Thermopolyspora flexuosa: one gene and its partner. The protein of the gene in region 1 interacts with the protein of each later gene in a pairwise test. Links are inferred from orthologs where the notes say so. Each region holds a gene or a part of one and is shown on either strand. Other genes may lie near its edges.

Evidence for each region.
Region 2: the proteins of FHX40_RS23615 (region 1) and dnaE interact in binary tests that used the Escherichia coli proteins (3 or more experiments, as listed by UniProt). The link is inferred for Thermopolyspora flexuosa from one-to-one orthologs.

Annotation. Positions count from the first base shown.
Region 1 is NZ_VFPQ01000002.1:253,948-262,129, reverse strand. Bases 4,781-7,798 are described here. They hold FHX40_RS23615 (DNA polymerase III subunit gamma and tau), read right to left. Parts: upstream 7,428-7,798; coding sequence 5,133-7,427; downstream 4,781-5,132. Outside these bases: FHX40_RS23645 (hypothetical protein), read left to right, coding at 1-313; FHX40_RS23640 (aspartate-semialdehyde dehydrogenase), read right to left, coding at 585-1,649; FHX40_RS23635 (aspartate kinase), read right to left, coding at 1,646-2,920; FHX40_RS23630 (DUF5063 domain-containing protein), read right to left, coding at 3,240-3,770; recombination mediator RecR, read right to left, coding at 3,763-4,362; FHX40_RS23620 (YbaB/EbfC family nucleoid-associated protein), read right to left, coding at 4,378-4,728. UniProt on the Escherichia coli protein: Part of the beta sliding clamp loading complex, which hydrolyzes ATP to load the beta clamp onto primed DNA to form the DNA replication pre-initiation complex.
Region 2 is NZ_VFPQ01000001.1:3,188,042-3,197,236, reverse strand. Bases 2,784-6,814 are described here. They hold dnaE (DNA polymerase III subunit alpha), read left to right. Parts: upstream 2,784-3,092; coding sequence 3,093-6,614; downstream 6,615-6,814. Other genes in these bases: murA (UDP-N-acetylglucosamine 1-carboxyvinyltransferase), read right to left, coding at 6,709-6,814; FHX40_RS26280 (chorismate mutase), read left to right, coding at 2,784-2,965. Also shown: FHX40_RS13495 (serine/threonine-protein kinase), read right to left, coding at 1-1,481; more of FHX40_RS26280, read left to right, coding at 1,946-2,783; more of murA, read right to left, coding at 6,815-8,040; FHX40_RS13475 (amidase), read right to left, coding at 8,800-9,195. UniProt on the Escherichia coli protein: DNA polymerase III is a complex, multichain enzyme responsible for most of the replicative synthesis in bacteria. This DNA polymerase also exhibits 3' to 5' exonuclease activity. The alpha chain is the DNA polymerase catalytic subunit.

The DNA of each region.
Region 1 (8,182 bases):
CAGCAAGCACCGGCCCACCTGCACGTCCTACGACGGCATCCGGGCGAACACGGTGGCGAAGCTGATCCGGCTCAAGCACCGCAGCGGCTGCCCGGTCGTCGTCACCGGCGGCACCGAGGTCGGCCACGCCCCCGGACGGCACAGCCACGGCAACGGCTACAAGGTGGACGTGTCGCGGAACACGTGCCTCGACTCCTACATCCGGCGGCACGCCCGATACGTCGGCGTGCGCTCGGACGGCGCCCGGCTCTACCAGGCGGGCGACGACACCTACGCCCTGGAGCACAACCACTGGGACATCACGTTCCGGTGAGTCCCTCCCGGCGTCCCGGGACGCGACACGGCACCGGAGAACCCCCTCCGGCCGTCCCACGGGCCCGCGGACCCGTCTCACGCCCGCCGCCGCGCGGCCTTCGCCACCGTCTCCGGCCGCGAACGGCGGGGGAACCCTCCGAAAACACCCGCGCCCGACCGCGCGAGACGGCTCGCCACGCGCGGCCGCGACGGCGCATCCGGCCGACCGGCCGTGGCCGGGGCCTCGGCGCGAGACGGCCGGATGCGAGGTGCGACGTGCGGCCGGGAGGTCAGGAGGTGAGCTCGGCCGCGACCAGCTCGGCGATCTCCGCGGTGTTGAGCGCCGCGCCCTTGCGCAGGTTGTCGCCGCAGATGAACAGGTCGAGCGTGTTCGGGAAGTCCAGCGCCTGCCGGATCCGGCCCACGTAGGTGGGGTCGGTGCCCACGACGTCGGCCGGGGTCGGGAAGACGTTGTTCTCCGGGTCGTCGAGCACCACCACGGTGGGCACGGCGTCCAGCACCCGCCGGGCACCCTCGACCGTGACCTCCTTGGCGAAGGTCGCGTGGACCGCGAGCGAGTGGGTGGTGACCACCGGCACCCGGACGCAGGTCGCGGAGACCTTCAGGTCCGGGATGCCGAGGATCTTCCGCGACTCGTTGCGGACCTTGAGCTCCTCGGAGAACCAGCCGTCGCCCTTGTACGAGCCGGCCGCCGGGACCACGTTGAGCGCGATCGGCGCCGCGAACGGCGAGCCCGCGAGGTCCGGCACGGCCTTGCGCACGTCACCGGCGACGGTGCCGAGCGTGCGGTCGCCCGCCACCGCCTCGAGCTCGTCGTACAGCCGCTGCGAACCGGCCACGCCCGCGCCGGACACCGCCTGGTAGGAGGCGACGACGAGCTCGCGCAGGCCGTACTCGCGGTGCAGCGCGCCGAGCGCGGCCATCATCGACAGCGTCGTGCAGTTGGGGTTGGAGATGATGCCCTTGGGCCGGTTGCGCACCTGCTCGGGGTTGACCTCCGGCACCACCAGCGGCACGTCCGGGTCCATGCGGAAGGCGCCGGAGTTGTCGACCACGACCGCGCCGCGGGAGGCGGCGATCGGGGCCCACTCGGCCGACACCTCGTCCGGGACGTCGAACATCGCCACGTCGACGCCGTCGAACACCTCGGGGCTGAGCGCCTGGACGACCACGTCCTCCCCGCGCACCCGCAGCACCTTGCCCGCCGACCGGGCCGAGGCGATGAGGCGGATCTCCCCCCACACGTTCGGGCGGTTCGAGAGGATGTCGAGCATCACGGTGCCGACCGCGCCGGTGGCGCCGACGACGGCGAGGGTGGGCTTGCGTTCGCTCATCGTCCGGTACCTCCGTAGACCACGGCCTCCACCTGGTCGGCGTCCAGGTTGAACGCGCTGTGCGCGGCGGTCACCGCGGCGTCGACGTCGTCCTGGCTCACGATCACCGAGATGCGGATCTCGGAGGTCGAGATCATCTCGATGTTCACGCCGGCGTCGGCGAGCGCGCCGAAGAACTTCGCGGTCACGCCCGGGTGCGAGCGCATGCCCGCGCCGATCAGCGAGACCTTGCCGATCCGGTCGTCGTAGAGCAGCGACTCGAACCCGACGTCGTCCTGGATCTTCTTGAGCGCGTTGATGGCGGTCGGCCCGTCGGTCGCGGGAAGGGTGAACGAGATGTCGGTCCGCCCGGTCGCCGCCGCCGACACGTTCTGCACGATCATGTCGATGTTGATCTCGGCGTCGGCGAGGGCTTTGAAGATGGAGGCGGCCTCTCCGACCTTGTCGGGCACGCCGACAACGGTGATCTTGGCCTCGCTCCGGTCATGCGCGACGCCGGAGATGATCGGCTGCTCCATCTGCCCTTCCTCACTGACGGGGTCGGCAACGACCCACGTGCCTTCCTTGTTGCTGAACGAGCTTCTGACGTGGATCGGCAGGTTGAACCGGCGGGCGTACTCGACACAGCGCAGGTGCAGGATCTTGGCGCCGCACGCGGCCATCTCCAGCATCTCCTCGTACGAGATGCGCGGGATGCGGCGCGCCGTGGGCACGATGCGCGGGTCGGCGGTGAACACGCCGTCCACGTCGGTGTAGATCTCACAAACGTCGGCGTTGAGCGCCGCCGCGAGCGCGACGGCCGTGGTGTCCGAGCCGCCGCGACCGAGGGTGGTGATGTCCTTGGTGTCCCGGGACACGCCCTGGAACCCCGCGACGATCGCGATCTGGCCCTTGTCGATCGCCTCCCGGATCCGGCCGGGCGTGACGTCGATGATGCGGGCCTTGCCGTGCGTGGAGTCGGTGATCACGCCGGCCTGGGAGCCGGTGAACGACCGGGCCTCGACGCCCAGGTTGCCGATCGCCATCGCCAGCAGCGCCATCGAGATGCGCTCGCCCGCGGTGAGCAGCATGTCGAGCTCGCGCCCGGGCGGCATCGGCGAAACCTGCTGGGCGAGGTCCAGCAACTCGTCGGTGGTGTCGCCCATCGCGGAGACCGCCACGACGACGTCGTTGCCGGCTTTTTTCGTCGCGACGATCCGCTGCGCGACCCGCTTGATGCAGGCAGCATCGGCGACGGACGAACCACCGTATTTCTGGACAACGAGCGCCACGACTTGTCTCCGAAGGTCAGACTGCGGACGTCTCAGTTTACTGAGGCTCGGCCGGATCACCGCAGGTCCGCCCAGTATGTGGACACCCATGGCCGTGCCACCCGGCCTGTCCGAAAGCGCGGCGATCCGGCACGGCCCGCGGTTTTGTCCCGGCGGACGCCGCGTGACACCGGGCCCTTCGCCCGGCTGTGAGATCGGTCACGGGGGTATCACGGCGTCGTCACAGGTCCCGTACGGCGGGGCGTGCGGTGGGCCGATCGGTCCCGCCGGGGAGGCGTGCGCCGTGTCCCGTGCCGTGGCGCTGTCCGTGTTCCGGTGATCAGACCGGGGTCTTCTCCTCCTCGACGTCGAGACGGGAGTGCGCGACCAGCGCCTGGAGGGCGCGCAGCGCCGCACCGGCGTGGTTGCCCCAGGAGTTGAAGTAGGAGTACTGCAGCCACCACAGGGCCTCCATCGGCCGCCCGGCCCGGTAGTGGCGCAGGCCGTGGGTGAGGTCGGCCGCGACCGCGGCGAGGTCGTCGGAGAGGCGGTACGGCGTGACCTTGGTGTCCTTGTACGGGTCGAACACCTCGACGTAGTCGTCGACCGGCCCGAGCCGCGCCGCGAGCGCGGTGCGCAGCGGGTCGATGTCCGGGTCGGGGCCGATCGGCGGCTCGAAGTTGCCGGGCAGGATGACGTCCTCGGCGGCGGCGAGCTGCGCGCCGGCGAGGCTGAGCTGGGAGACCTCCACCAGCAGCAGCGGCAGGAACGCGTCGCCGCCCTCCCCGTTGGCGAGCCTGGTCAGACCGTCGAGGAAGTTCTGCGCGTGCCCCGCGACCCGGTCGGCGAGGGCTTTCCACTCGTCATACATCCAGCAGTCTCCGTCCTTCGAACGCACGGCCCAGCGTGACCTCGTCGGCGTACTCCAGGTCGCCGCCGACGGGCAGCCCGCTGGCGAGCCGTGTCACCTTCAGACCCATCGGTTTGACCAGCCGGGCGAGGTAGGTCGCGGTCGCCTCGCCTTCGAGGTTCGGGTCGGTGGCGAGGATCAGCTCGGTGACCTGGCCGTCGGCCAGCCGCGTCATGAGCTCCTTGATCCGCAGATCGTCCGGGCCGACGCCGTCGATCGGGCTGATCGCGCCGCCCAGCACGTGGTACCGCCCGCGGAACTCGCGGGTGCGCTCGATCGCGACGACGTCCTTGGGCTCCTCGACGACACAGATGACGTGGGGGTCGCGCCGCGGGTCGCGGCAGATCCGGCACTCCTCCTCCGCGGCCACGTTCCCGCACACCCGGCAGAAGCGCACCTTCTCCTTCACCTCAAGCAGCACGTGCGCGAGCCGCTTGACGTCCGCCGGGTCGGCGGCGAGCAGGTGGAACGCGATGCGCTGCGCGCTCTTGGGACCGATGCCGGGCAGCAGGCCCAGCTCGTCGATCAGGTTCTGGACGACCCCTTCGTACATCGCCGACGTCCGTGCTCAGACCCCCGGGAAGGCACCGCCGAAGGCGCCCCCCAGCCCCTGGGTCAGCGGGCCAAGCTTCTCCTGCTGCAGCTCGGCCGCGGCCCGGGTGGCGTCCCGCACCGCCGCGATCACCAGGTCGGCGATCGTCTCGGCGGTCTCCTCGGGGTTCTCGGCGTCGATGACCTTGGGGCTGATCTTCAGCTCGAGCAGGTCGCCGCCGCCGCTGACGGTCGCCACGACGAGCCCGCCCCCGGCCGTGCCCTCGACCTTGGCCTCGCTGAGCTCCTGCTGCGCGTTGACGAACTGCTGCTGCATGAGCTGGGCTTGCTCCAGCACCTGCCGCAGGTTGATGTCCCCTGGGTTCACGATGGTGCGCTCCTTGTGGCTCGCTTGTTCTCCCGAGCCTACGGCGTTTGCCCGTGGAGTTACACCGGGGAGCGCCTGTGTTCCGCGACAACCCGCCCGCCGCCGCGCCGTACGGCGTGCGCACGGTGCCCGTGCGGTCGCGGTACGGCGGGCCGAGGTGCCGGCGGTCCCGGTGTTACGCCGGGCCACTACCCGGCGAACGCCCGGGCATTGACCGCAGCCCGCGGGTTCGGCGGTGACCTGATCGTTCGTCGACCGCCCGGCCCGGAGCCGGGCCTGGCGGCGTACTCGGCAGGCGGGGCCGGGAGCCGGCCGAGGGTGCCCGCGGCGATGGTGCACGCGGCCGGCACACCTTTCCCGCGGACACGCTCGCCGCAAGGCGTCGTCCCGCGCGCCGGGGAGCCTCAGGCGCTGTGGTCGATCTCGTCGATGATCTCGCCGCCGAGCTCGCGCTTGATGAGCTCGAGGCCCACCAGGCCGTCGCCCTCGGCGTCCAGGTCGTTGTCCGGGTCGACCTCGTCCAGGTCAGAGGTTCCGCGCCGCCCCGGGATCGCGTCCGGCCAGGCGGCGGCACCGCCTCCGCCGGCCGGGCGGGGGCGCGGCTGCGCCGTCGCGGGGCCCGGCGGCGGGCCGGGGGGTTCGGGCTCGTAGTCGTCGATGGGGGCGTCCGGCCAAGACTCGTCGGTGGTGGGAGGGTGCGGCCGGGCCGCGTTCGGGGCGGGCGCGGCGGCCGGCACGGCCGCGCCGTTCCCGGCGGCGGGACCGCCCGCCGCTCCGCCACCGTTCCCGGCCACGGGGCCGGGCGCGGTCGCAGGGCCGGGCGTGCCCGGCGCCGTCGCCCCGGCACCCGGGGCGGTCTGCGGGCCGCCCGCCGTGGCGACGCCCGCGGTGGCCGTGCGGGCGGCCGGGCCCGGGGCCGCAGGGCCGGAGGGGGCCGCCGGTCCGCCGCGGCGTGCCGCGGGCGCACCACCGGCCGGGGCGGGCGCGCCCGTGCCGCCCACCACCGCCTCGACGCGCCACTGGCCGCCCAGCACCTCGCCGAGCGCCGCCGCGACCACCTCGTCCCGCTTGCCGGCGAGGAAGCCCTTCATCGTGCCGGGCCGCTCGAAGCCGAGCGTCACCGTGGTGCCCTCGACCCCGATCACCTGGCCCTCGGTGCTGAGGATGCTCCACGTCACCCGCTGCCGCTGCTTGACCGCCTCCAGCACCCGGGGCCAGGCCTGCTGCACGGCCGCCGCCGCGGGCGAACCCGGCGGCACGGCCGGTGCGGGCCGGGTGGGTGCGGCGGGCGCCGGGGCGGGCTGCTGCGCGGCGCGCGGGGCCCCGGGCCGGACCGGCTCGGGCCAGTCGTCGGCGGGCCGTACCGGGGCGGCGGCACCTCGGGACGAGGCACCGCTCGCGGGCTCGGCGCGCTGCGCCTGCGGCGGTACGGCCGGCGCGGCCGGTGCGGGGCCGCCGGACGGCTGGGCCGGGACGGCGCCCGGGGCCTGGACCGGAGCCTGCACGACCGGCGGGGCCGGGGCGGCAGCGGCGGCGGCCGCGAGGCCGCCGCGCTCCAGGCGCTCCAGGCGGGCGAGGATCGACGCCTCGCCCTCGTCGGCGGCCGGGAGCAGCACGCGGGCGCACATGAGCTCGAGCTGCAGCCGCGGCGAGGCCGCGCCGCGCATCTCGATCAGCCCGGCGTTGAACACCTCGGCGGCCCGGGTGAGCTCGGCCGGGCCCATCGCCGCGGCCTGGGCCTTCAACCGCTCCAACTCGTCCTCGGGCCGGTCGAGCAGCCCCTTCTCGGCCGCGTCCGGCACGTTGGCGAGCACCACCAGGTCGCGGAACCGCTCGAGCAGGTCGGTGGCGAACCGCCGCGGATCGTGCCCGCCCTCGATCACCCGGTGCACGGTCTGGAAGACCGCGGCGCCGTCCCGCCGGGCGAACGCGTCCACGATCTCGTCGAGCAGGTCGGCGTCGGTGTAGCCGAGCAGCGCGATCGCGCGCTGGTAGGTGATGCCCCGCTCGTCGGACCCGGCGAGCAGCTGGTCGAGGATCGACAGCGTGTCGCGCGCCGACCCGCCGCCGGCCCGGATCGCGGGCTGCAGCGCGGCGGGCTCGTACGGCACGCCCTCGGCCTGCAGGATCTCCTCGATGAGCTGCCGCAGCGTGGACGGCGGGAGCAGCCGGAACGGGTAGTGGTGGGTACGCGACTTGATCGTGCCGATGACCTTGTCCGGCTCGGTCGTCGCGAACACGAACTTCAGGTGCGGCGGCGGTTCCTCGACGAGCTTCAGCAGCGCGTTGAACCCTTCCCGGGTCACCATGTGCGCCTCGTCGATGATGTAGATCTTGTAGCGCGCGGAGACCGGGGCGAAGATCGCGCGCTCCCGCAGGTCACGGGCGTCGTCCACGCCGCCGTGCGACGCCGCGTCGATCTCTATGACGTCGAGGTGTCCGGGGCCGGTGGGCGCGAGCGCGACACACGACTCGCATTCGCCACACGGATCGGGAGTGGGCCCCTTCTCGCAGTTGAGCGACCGGGCGAGGATCCGCGCGCTGGAGGTCTTGCCGCATCCGCGCGGCCCGCTGAACAGGTAGGCGTGGTGGATCCGGCCGGTACGCAGCGCCTGCCGCAGCGGCTCGGTGACATGTTCTTGACCCTTGACCTCGGCGAACGTCCCGGGCCGGTACTTGCGGTAGAGCGCAAGACTCATGAGGGGTGTCCCCGTCCGGTGGCTAAGGCTGGGGACCCCCCGCGCACCCGCCAGAGCCTGCTTATCCTTGCTGCCTTCCGGCCCTGGGGAGGTTCACAGGATGACGCCGCACGGGGGGTCGCAGCCCAGTCTAGTCATGTACGGCGGTGCCTGGGCCACTCCTCACTCATCACATTCGCCCCGGCGGTCGCGGCCGCCCGAACCGTCCCGGGCCGGGCGGGAACGCCGGACCCCCGGGACGCGATCTCGGCCGGCCCGTCCCGGCCGTACCCGTCCGCCCCTCCCGGCGGCTCCCGGCGAACCCTCCCAAACCGCCGCGACTGTGATTTACATCACACTCAGTGCCCGATGGAACACGCAGGTCGCAGGTCCGGTCGCGGCTTGGCCGGTGCTCCAACGGCCACGAGACCACAAGGCGGCCGATTCGTGACCAACCACGGCACGGAAAGGTGGTCACCGCACCCGAGAAAGTTAGGTAACCTTCTGGGCGGAGGATTCGCCTAGTTGGCCTAGGGCGCACGCTTGGAAAGCGTGTTGGGGGCAACCCCTCGCGAGTTCGAATCTCGCATCCTCCGCGGTTGAGCAGTACGTCGAGGGCCGTCCACGCAGGGCGGCCCTCGACGCGTTTCCGGCGCCGTCACCGGCGGCGCCCCGGCGTACCGCGGAGCCGTACCGCCCGCGTGCCCCGAACGGCCCGCGTGACCTGCGGCGGCACCGCCCACCGGCCCCGACCTCGACCGGCCCTCGCCGTCCCG
Region 2 (9,195 bases), on another replicon or contig:
TTCCCGCCGTCGTCCTCGCCCTTCTCCGGCTCCGCGTCGTCACCGTCCTTGGCGCGGGACAGGCGGCCGACGCCGAGGGTCTCGAGCGCCCACGAGCCGATCTTCTGGGTGCGGATGGTGTCGGCCGGGTCGGGGTCCGAGGCTTCCGTGGCCTTCGCGGCACCGGACTTCGCCCCGCCGGACTTCGTGCCCGTGGACTTCGCCCGGGCCGATCCGGACGTCCCGGCCGCCGGTTTCCCCGCCGCGTCCGGCCCGTCCGCGGCGGGCCGCGCCACCTGGTTCTTCGGCAGCGTCGGGTCGTCCGGCCCGGCGGCCTCCTCGCCGGCCGCGGACGTGCCGCCGGACGCCGTACCGGCGGCGGACGCCGCGGAGGCCTTGCCGGCGGGCTTACCGCGCGCGGCGGCTCCTGCGGCGGACTTCGCGGCCCCCGGCCGGGAGCGGCCCGCCCCCTCGTCCCGGGCGGCGGCGCCCCGCTCCGCCTTCCCGGCGGCCGGGCTCTCCGGCCGCGGCGGGGCGCCGGCCTCGGCGCCGAGCGACAGGCCCGTCTCCGGTACGGCGGCGCCCGGCGACGCGGCCGGGCCGCCGCGGGGCCGCGGCTTCGCCGGCGCGGCGGGCGGGGGAGCGGCGTCCCCGGTCTGCGGGACGCGGGAGCCGGTCCGCGGCGGTGGCGGGGCGGGCGGCGGCGTGGGCTCGGGCTCCAGGGCCCGGCGCAGCATGCGCTCGATCTGGTCGTAGGTCGGCCGTTCGGCCGGGTCCTTGCGCAGCAGGCCCTCGATCAGCGGGGCGAGCCGCCCGGCGTGCACCGCGGGCTCCGGCTCGTCCATGAGCACCGCGTGCATCGTCGGCAGCGGGGCGCCCTTGTCGTGCGGCGGGCGGCCCTCCACGGCCGCGTACAGGGTCGCGCCGAGCGACCACAGGTCGGACTCGCGCTGCGCGGGCGCGCCCCGCAGCCGTTCGGGCGGCATGAACGCGGGCGTGCCCACGAGCCCGGTGCGGGTCATCGTGCTGTCGGTCTCCACCCGCGCGATGCCGAAGTCGGTGAGCACCACCCGGCCGTCGTCGGCGAGCAGCACGTTCTCCGGCTTGACGTCCCGGTGCAGCACGCCCATCGCGTGCGCGCTGCGCAGCGCCTTGAGCACCTCCAGGCCGATGTGCGCCACCCGCTCCGGGGGCAGCGGCCCCTCCTCGCGGATCACCTGGCCGAGCGAGCGGGAGGGCACGAGCTGCATGACGATCCACGGGCGGCCGTCCTCCTCGATCACGTCGTGGACGACGACCACGTTCGGGTGGGTGAGCCGCCCCGCGGCGCGGGCCTCGCGCATGGTCCGCCGGTTGAGGTCGGCGAGCTCGTCGCCGACCGCGCCGTTGTAGCGGACCTCCTTGACCGCGACGGGCCGGTCGAGGAGCTCATCGTGGGCGCGCCACACGATGCCCATGCCGCCCCGCCCGATGGGCTCGATCAGGTGGTACCTCCCGGCCACCCGACGTCCCGGCTCCGCTGCGGTCATCACCCGCCTGTACCCCCTCCCAGAACCCGTGAATCTTCCCATAGCTTGGCAAAAAATTGACCTTGGGTCGGTCCGGCGGAGGCGGCTCCGGTACGGGCGAGTAGGGTCGCTGTCTGTTATATGGTGAATTGTCGGTGTTATCTCGGTCACGCGCGCGTCGGCGGCCGGGACATACGGCCGCGACTGCTACCCTGACCGGTATGAATCGGGCACGTGGGTTTAGCAGGCCGGCTCCGGGTGGGCCGGTCCTCTGACCCGTAGCGGAGAGCGACCGCCGGAGCCGGCAGGAGGCAGAGACCAGTCGGGTCTCTGCCTTTCGTGTTGTCTCGTGCCGTCGTGCCGGACCCGGCCGACCGGCCTGCGGGACACGCGAACGCCCACCTCGACCTGACCGGCCGTCGGCCCGCGGGCCGACCGAGCAGGAAGACCGGCATGCCGTGACCGTGGACACGACCATCGAGACGACCCTGGCCACCGGGCGGGAGCCGCACGTGGTGCGCGTGGCCGCGCTGCGCCTGGGCGACGGCCCCGTACCGGTGCTGGGCGGGCTGGTGGGCGAGGCCCGCCCCGACGCGCGCTGGATCGCCCTGCCCGCGCGCCCCGGCGCCGCCGCCGCGGAGCTCGAGCGGCTGCGCCGCGCGTGGGACGGCCCGCTGCTCGCCGCGCCCGCCGGCCACGCCGCGCTCGCCGAGGCCGCCCGGCTCGCCGACGGCCTCGTGCTCGGGGCGGGGGACGCCTGCCCGGACTGCGGGGAGCCGCTGCCGCCCGCGGCGGCCCGCCTCGGCCTGCCCGTGGTGCTGCGGCGCGACGGGACGGACCTCGCCCGCTGGCTCGCCGCCGCCGCGGCGTGCCGTACCGAGGGCGACGGCCGGGTCGTGCTCTGCGAGGGCGCCGACCGGCCCGCGCCCGGCGGGGACGGGACGGACGGCCTGGAGGGCCCGCCCGCCCCGCCGCTCGACCTCGGGCTGCTCCAGGCCGCCCGGGAGCGGTCGGGGCTCCCGGTCCTCGCCTACCTGGGGCACGACGCCGCGCTCGCCCCCGCGGCCGTCGCCGCCGGGGCAGACGGACTGCTGCTCGCCCCGCACGCCGCGCCGGAGGCCGTCGCCGCCGCGCGGGAGGCCGCCACGGTCGTCGCCGCCCTCGTCCGGCGGGAGCGCCCCGCGACGATCCCGGACGCCCGCGCCGCGATCGACCGGGTGGACGCGGCCCTCGCCGTGCTGCTGGAGCGGCGCGCCGCGCTCGCCGGGATCATCCAGCGGCTCAAGCCGGTCGGCGGCTTCGCCGGGCGGGATCCGGAGCGGGAACGCCGCCTCGTCGCCGCGATGGCCCGCCGCGCGCCGCGTCTCGGCGAGGCCCACCTCGCCCCGATCATGAACGCGGTGATCGAGGCCGGGCTCCGGCTCGCCGAAGAGGAACGACGGGAGCGGACGGCCCCGGCGGGCGCCGATCCCGCGTAGCGCCGCTCCCGCGGCGGGCCGCGTACGGCACGCCGATTCGGGCGAGCGTCCCGGGCGTCACACCGGCCGCGAAGCGCGTAGGCTCTTGCCCCGCCGGGTAGGTGCGAGCGAGAGGAACCAGGACCGCATGGCCGAATCGTTTGTCCATCTGCACGTCCACACCGAGTACTCGATGCTGGACGGGGCGGCCCGACTGGGGCAGATGTTCAAGCAGGTCACCGACCTGGGCATGCCCGCCGTCGCGATCACCGACCACGGCAACCTGCACGGCATCTACGACTTCTACAAGCAGGCCACGGCCGCGGACATCAAGCCGATCATCGGCATCGAGGCGTACGTCGCGCCGGAGTCGCGGTTCCAGAAGAAGCCGGTGCTGTGGGGCGAGCCGCACCAGCGCGGCGACGACGTGTCCGCCGGCGGCTACTACACCCACATGACGATCTGGGCGCGGAACAAGACCGGCCTGCACAACCTCATGAAGCTCAGTTCCCGCGCCTACACCGAGGGCTTCGTGCGCAAGTGGCCGCGCATGGACGCCGAGCTCATCGCCGAGCACGCCGAGGGGCTGATGGCGACCACCGGCTGCCCGTCCGGCGAGGTGCAGACCCGGCTGCGGCTCGGCCAGTACGAGGAGGCGCTCAAGGCGGCCGCGAAGTACCAGGAGATCTTCGGCAAGGAGAACTACTACCTCGAGCTCATGGACCACGGCCTCGACATCGAGCGCCGGGTCCGCGACGGGCTCGTCCGGATCGGCAAGGAGCTCGGCATCCCGCCGGTCGTCACCAACGACTCGCACTACACCTACGAGTCCGACGCCGCCAGCCACGACGCGCTGCTGTGCGTCCAGACCGGCAAGCAGCTCTCCGACCCGGACCGGTTCCGGTTCGACGGGACCGGCTACTACATCAAGTCCGCCGACGAGATGCGGGCGCTCGACACCTCCGAGCTGTGGGCCGAGGGCTGCCGCAACACCCTGCTCATCGCCGAGAAGGTCGACCCGACGGGCATGTTCGCCCACAAGAACCTCATGCCCACCTTCCCCATCCCGGACGGGATGACCGAGGAGGAGTACTTCCGGCAGCAGGTGTGGAAGGGCATGGAGCGCCGCTTCCCGGACGGGGTCGACGAGGAGCACCGGGCCTGGGTCGAGAACGAGATCAACGTCATCGTCCAGATGGGCTTCCCGAGCTACTTCCTCGTGGTGGCCGACTTCATCATGTGGGCGAAGAACAACGGCATCCGGGTGGGCCCCGGCCGTGGCTCGGCGGCCGGCTCGCTGGTGGCGTACGCCCTCGGCATCACCGACCTCGACCCGATCCCGCACGGCCTGATCTTCGAACGGTTCCTCAACCCCGAACGCGTGTCGATGCCCGACATCGACATCGACTTCGACGAACGTCGCCGGGCCGACGTCATCCGCTACGTGACCGAGAAGTGGGGCGCCGACAAGGTCGCGATGATCTGCACCTTCGGCACCATCAAGGCGAAGGCTGCGATCAAGGACGCGGGCCGCGTGCTCGGCTACCCGTACGCGCTCGGCGACCGCATCTCCAAGGCGTTCCCGCCCGCGGTGATGGGCAAGGACATCCCGCTCGCCGGCATCTTCGACGAGTCGCACCCCCGCTACGCCGAGGCGGGCGAGCTGCGCAAGATGTACGAGGAGGACGCCGACGTCCGGGCCACCATCGACCTCGCCCGGGGCCTGGAGGGCCTGATCCGGCAGACCGGCGTGCACGCCGCGGGCGTCATCATGTCCGCCGAGCCGCTCACCGACCACATCCCGATCATGCGGCGGGACTCGGACGGGGCGATCATCACGCAGTTCGACTACCCGACCTGCGAGACGCTCGGCCTGCTGAAGATGGACTTCCTCGGCCTGCGGAACCTCACGATCATCGACGACTGCCTGAAGATGATCGAGGCGAACACGGGCGAGAAGATCGACCTGCTCAAGCTGCCGCTCGACGACACCAAGACGTACGAGCTGCTGGCGCGGGGCGACACCCTCGGCATCTTCCAGCTCGACGGTGGCGGCATGCGGTCGCTGCTCCGCCTGATGCGGCCGGACAACTTCGAGGACATCTCCGCGGCGCTCGCGCTCTACCGGCCCGGCCCGATGGGCGCGAACTCGCACACCAACTACGCGCTGCGCAAGAACGGCCAGCAGGAGATCGTCCCGATCCACCCCGAGCTCGAGGAGCCGCTGCGGGACATCCTGTCCACCACCTACGGCCTCATCGTCTACCAGGAGCAGGTCATGGCGATCGCGCAGCGGGTCGCCGGGTACTCGCTCGGCGGCGCGGACCTGCTGCGCCGGGCGATGGGCAAGAAGAAGAAGGCCGAGCTCGACAAGCAGTACGAGTTCTTCGAGCGCGGCATGCGGGAGAACGGCTACTCGGACGAGGCGATCAAGGCGCTGTGGGACATCCTGGTGCCGTTCTCCGACTACGCGTTCAACAAGGCGCACACCGCCGGGTACGGCCTGGTGTCGTACTGGACCGCCTACCTCAAGGCGAACCACCCCGCCGAGTACATGGCGGCCCTGCTCACCAGCGTCAAGGACGACAAGGACAAGAGCGCGCTCTACCTCAACGAGTGCCGCCGCATGGGCATCAAGGTGCTCCCGCCCGACGTCAACGACTCCGACTCGGACTTCACCCCGCGCGGCGGCGACATCCGGTTCGGCCTGTCGGCGATCCGCAACGTCGGCGCGAACGTGGTGGACGCGATCATCCAGGCGCGCACCGAGAAGGGCCGGTTCACCGACTTCGCCGACTTCCTGCGCAAGGTCCCCGCGGCGGTGTGCAACAAGCGGGTGATCGAGTCGCTGATCAAGGCGGGCGCGTTCGACTCGCTCGGGCACCAGCGCAAGGGCCTGGTCATGGTGCACGAGCAGGCCGTGGACGCGGTGATCGACATCAAGAAGAACGAGGCGATCGGGCAGGACTCGCTGTTCGGTGCGGTCGAGGGCGTCGAGGACAGCACCTTCGACGTGCAGATCCCGCCGGGGGAGTGGGACAAGACCACGCTGCTGCAGTTCGAGCGGGAGATGCTCGGCCTGTACGTCTCGGACCACCCGCTGCTCGGCGTGGAGCACATCCTGTCCGCCGGGGCCGACTGCTCGATCGCCGCGCTGCAGGCCGAGGAGCGCCCCGACGGGCAGATCGTCACCGTCGGCGGCATCCTCACCGGGCTCCAGCGCAAGATCACCAAGAAGGGCGACACCTGGGTGCTCGCCACGCTGGAGGACCTCGAGGGCGCGATCGAGGTGATGATCTTCCCCTCGACCTACCAGCTGTGCTCGACGATCCTCGCCGAGGACGCGATCGTGTTCGTCAAGGGGCGGCTGGACAAGCGCGAGGAGGTCGCCAAGCTCATCGCGATGGAGGTCACCCAGCCCGACCTCACCCAGGAGAACGGCGGGCCGCTCGTGGTGAGCATCGCCGAGAACCGCTGCACCCTGCCGCTGGTCACCCAGCTCAAGGAGGTGCTCACCACCCACCCCGGCACCACCGAGGTGCACCTGCAGGTGCACCGGGGGTCGAAGACCACCGTGGTGCGGCTCGACGACCGGCTCCGCGTGGCGCCCTCCCCGGCGCTCATGGGCGACCTCAAGCAGCTGCTCGGCCCGGCATGCCTCGGCGCGTAGGCCGTACCCGGCCGGCCGTACCGGAACGACGAGAACGACGGAAGACGGGCCCGCGCCGCGGCGGCGCGGGCCCGTCCACGTCGGCGGAAGGCCGTCACACGGAGGGCGGCGGGGCCTCCTCCTCGGTCAGCCGGGTGATCTTCAGGCCGAGCGAGGTGAACTGCTCGTACACGCGGTGGTAGCCGCGCTCGATGTGGTTGACGCCGCGCAGCGTCGAGGAGCCCTCGGCGACCGCGGCGGCGAGCACGGCGGAGAACCCGGCCCGGATGTCCGGCAGGGTCACGTCCGCGCCGCGCAGCTTCGACACGCCGCGCACCACCGCCGAGTGCTTGGCGTTGGTGTCGTGGTAGCGGCAGGCGGGGCCGCCGAGGCACTGGTCGAACACCTCGATCTCGCAGCCCATTTTCTGCAGCGCGGGCACGTAGACGAGCCGGTTCTCGAACACCGTCTCGTGCAGCACCGACATGCCCTCGGCCTGGGTGAACAGCACCATCAGCGGGGTCTGCCAGTCGGTCATGAAGCCCGGGTGGGTGTCGGTCTGCACCGCGGCGGCGCGCAGCCCGTTCGGCGCGGTGGCGCACAGCCACTCGTCGGTGATCTCGAACTGGGCGCCCATCCGGGCGAGCGTGGTGATCGCGGTGACGAGGCGGTCCTGCGGGCAGCCGTGCACCCGGACCTCCCCACCGGTGACGAGGCCGGCCACCAGGTAGGAGAACGCCTCGATGCGGTCGCCCGCGAGCCACATGGACGCGCCGCGCAGCCGGTCGACGCCCTCGATGACGATGCGCCGGTCCGGGCTCAGCTCGATGCGCGCCCCCATGCGCTGCAGGAACAGGGCGAGCTCCACCACCTCCGGCTCGGTCGCCGCCCCCTTGATCACCGTCTTGCCCTCGGCGAGCACGCTCGACAGCAGGATCGTCTCGGTGGCGCCGACGCTCGGGTAGGGCAGCTCGATCCGGGCCCCGCGCAGCCGCTTCGCCTTCGCCTTGATGCCCGTCTCGCCCACCTCGACCTCCGCGCCCATCGCGCGGAGCGCGTCGACGTGGTAGTTCACCGGGCGGCGCCCGATCGGGTCGCCGCCGACGAACGGCACGAAGGCCTCGCCGGCGAGGTGCAGGAGCGGGCCGAGCATCAGGATGGGGATGCGGTTGAGGCCGGTGAACGCCTCGGGGACGCGGGGACGGATCTCGCTCCCGCGCTCGAGGGTGATCTCCATCCCGTTGACCTCGACGTTGATCCCAACGGCCCTGAGCATGGCGGCGGTGATGCCGACCTCACCCACCTCGGGCGTGTTGTGCAGGGTGCTGGGACCCTCCCCGAGCATGGCGGCGACCATGTGCTTGGAAACGGCGTTCTTCGATCCCCGTACCTCGACGTCGCCGCGCAGCGGTCCCGACGGCTCGATTCTCCAAACCTGTTCGCTCACCGGCCTAGAGTAACGGGGTCCCGAGCGGCGGCCGTACCGGCCGGGGCTCGTGCCGCCCGGCGGCCGCGATCAGGGCCGGGATCCGGATGCGTGGTCATGCCGGCACGGTCCGGAGTGCCGCCGCGTCGCGGCCGGGTAGGTACCATCGGCGGGCGGCGGGCGCAGGGCGCCCTCCGCCCGGCGGGACACGCCGGTGGGACGGGCCGGAAAAGGGTGGGGCGATGCGGCATGTGCGGGACGTGCTCGTCACCGCGATCATCCTCGCGCTGCTGGGGGCCGGCGCCGGGCTGATCTGGTCCGCGGTGGCGCCCCCGACCCGGTACGTGGTCGGGGCCGACGGCCCGCGGCTCGCCGACCCGAGCACCCAGACGCTGATCGCCGCGGACGGCCTGTTCGCCGTGATCACCGCGGGGGCCGGGCTGGTCTGCGGCATCCTCGCGTTCGCCTTCGCCCGGCGGCCCGCGGTGCTGCTCGGGCTCGCCGCGGGCGGGGTCGCCGCCGGGCTGATCGCGGAGCGGGTCGGCGGATCCGCGGGCACCACGGTGCTGCGGGCCGCGGAGGCCGGCGGCTTCCAGGAGGGCAGCCGCCTCGCGGTGACCGCGCAGGGCGTGCTGCTCGCCTGGCCGCTGTTCGCGGTCGCCGCGTTCGGCCTGCTCGAGGCGATCGCGGCGTACCTGGGCTCGGAGTACCGCCGCGCCGTCCGCGGCCACCGCATCGCCGACCTGTCCGACGGCATGGTGGTGCCCGAGCCGCGCAGGCTCAGCCGGCGAGCACGGCCGGCCTGGCGGTCTGTGGGGCGGCACGCTCGAACGCGTGGGCGAGGCGGAGCACCTCCATGTCCGCCCAGGGACGGCCGATCACCTGGACGCCGACGGGCAGGCCCTGCGGAGTGAACCCGCACGGGACCGACGCGGCCGGGGCGTGCAGCACGCTGATCCAGTACGCCGAGCGCATCCAGGCCAGGTAGTCGGGCATCCGCTGCCCGGCGATCTCGGTGACGTACGGCTGCTCGACCGGGAACGGCGGCACCTGGCTCACCGGCGCGACGAGGAAGTCGTAGGTCTCGAAGAACGCGGCCATGCGGGCGAACAGCCGGGTGCGCGCCCGCTCCGCGCGGGCGAGGTCCGCGCCGGTGAGCCGCAGGCCCGCCTCGAT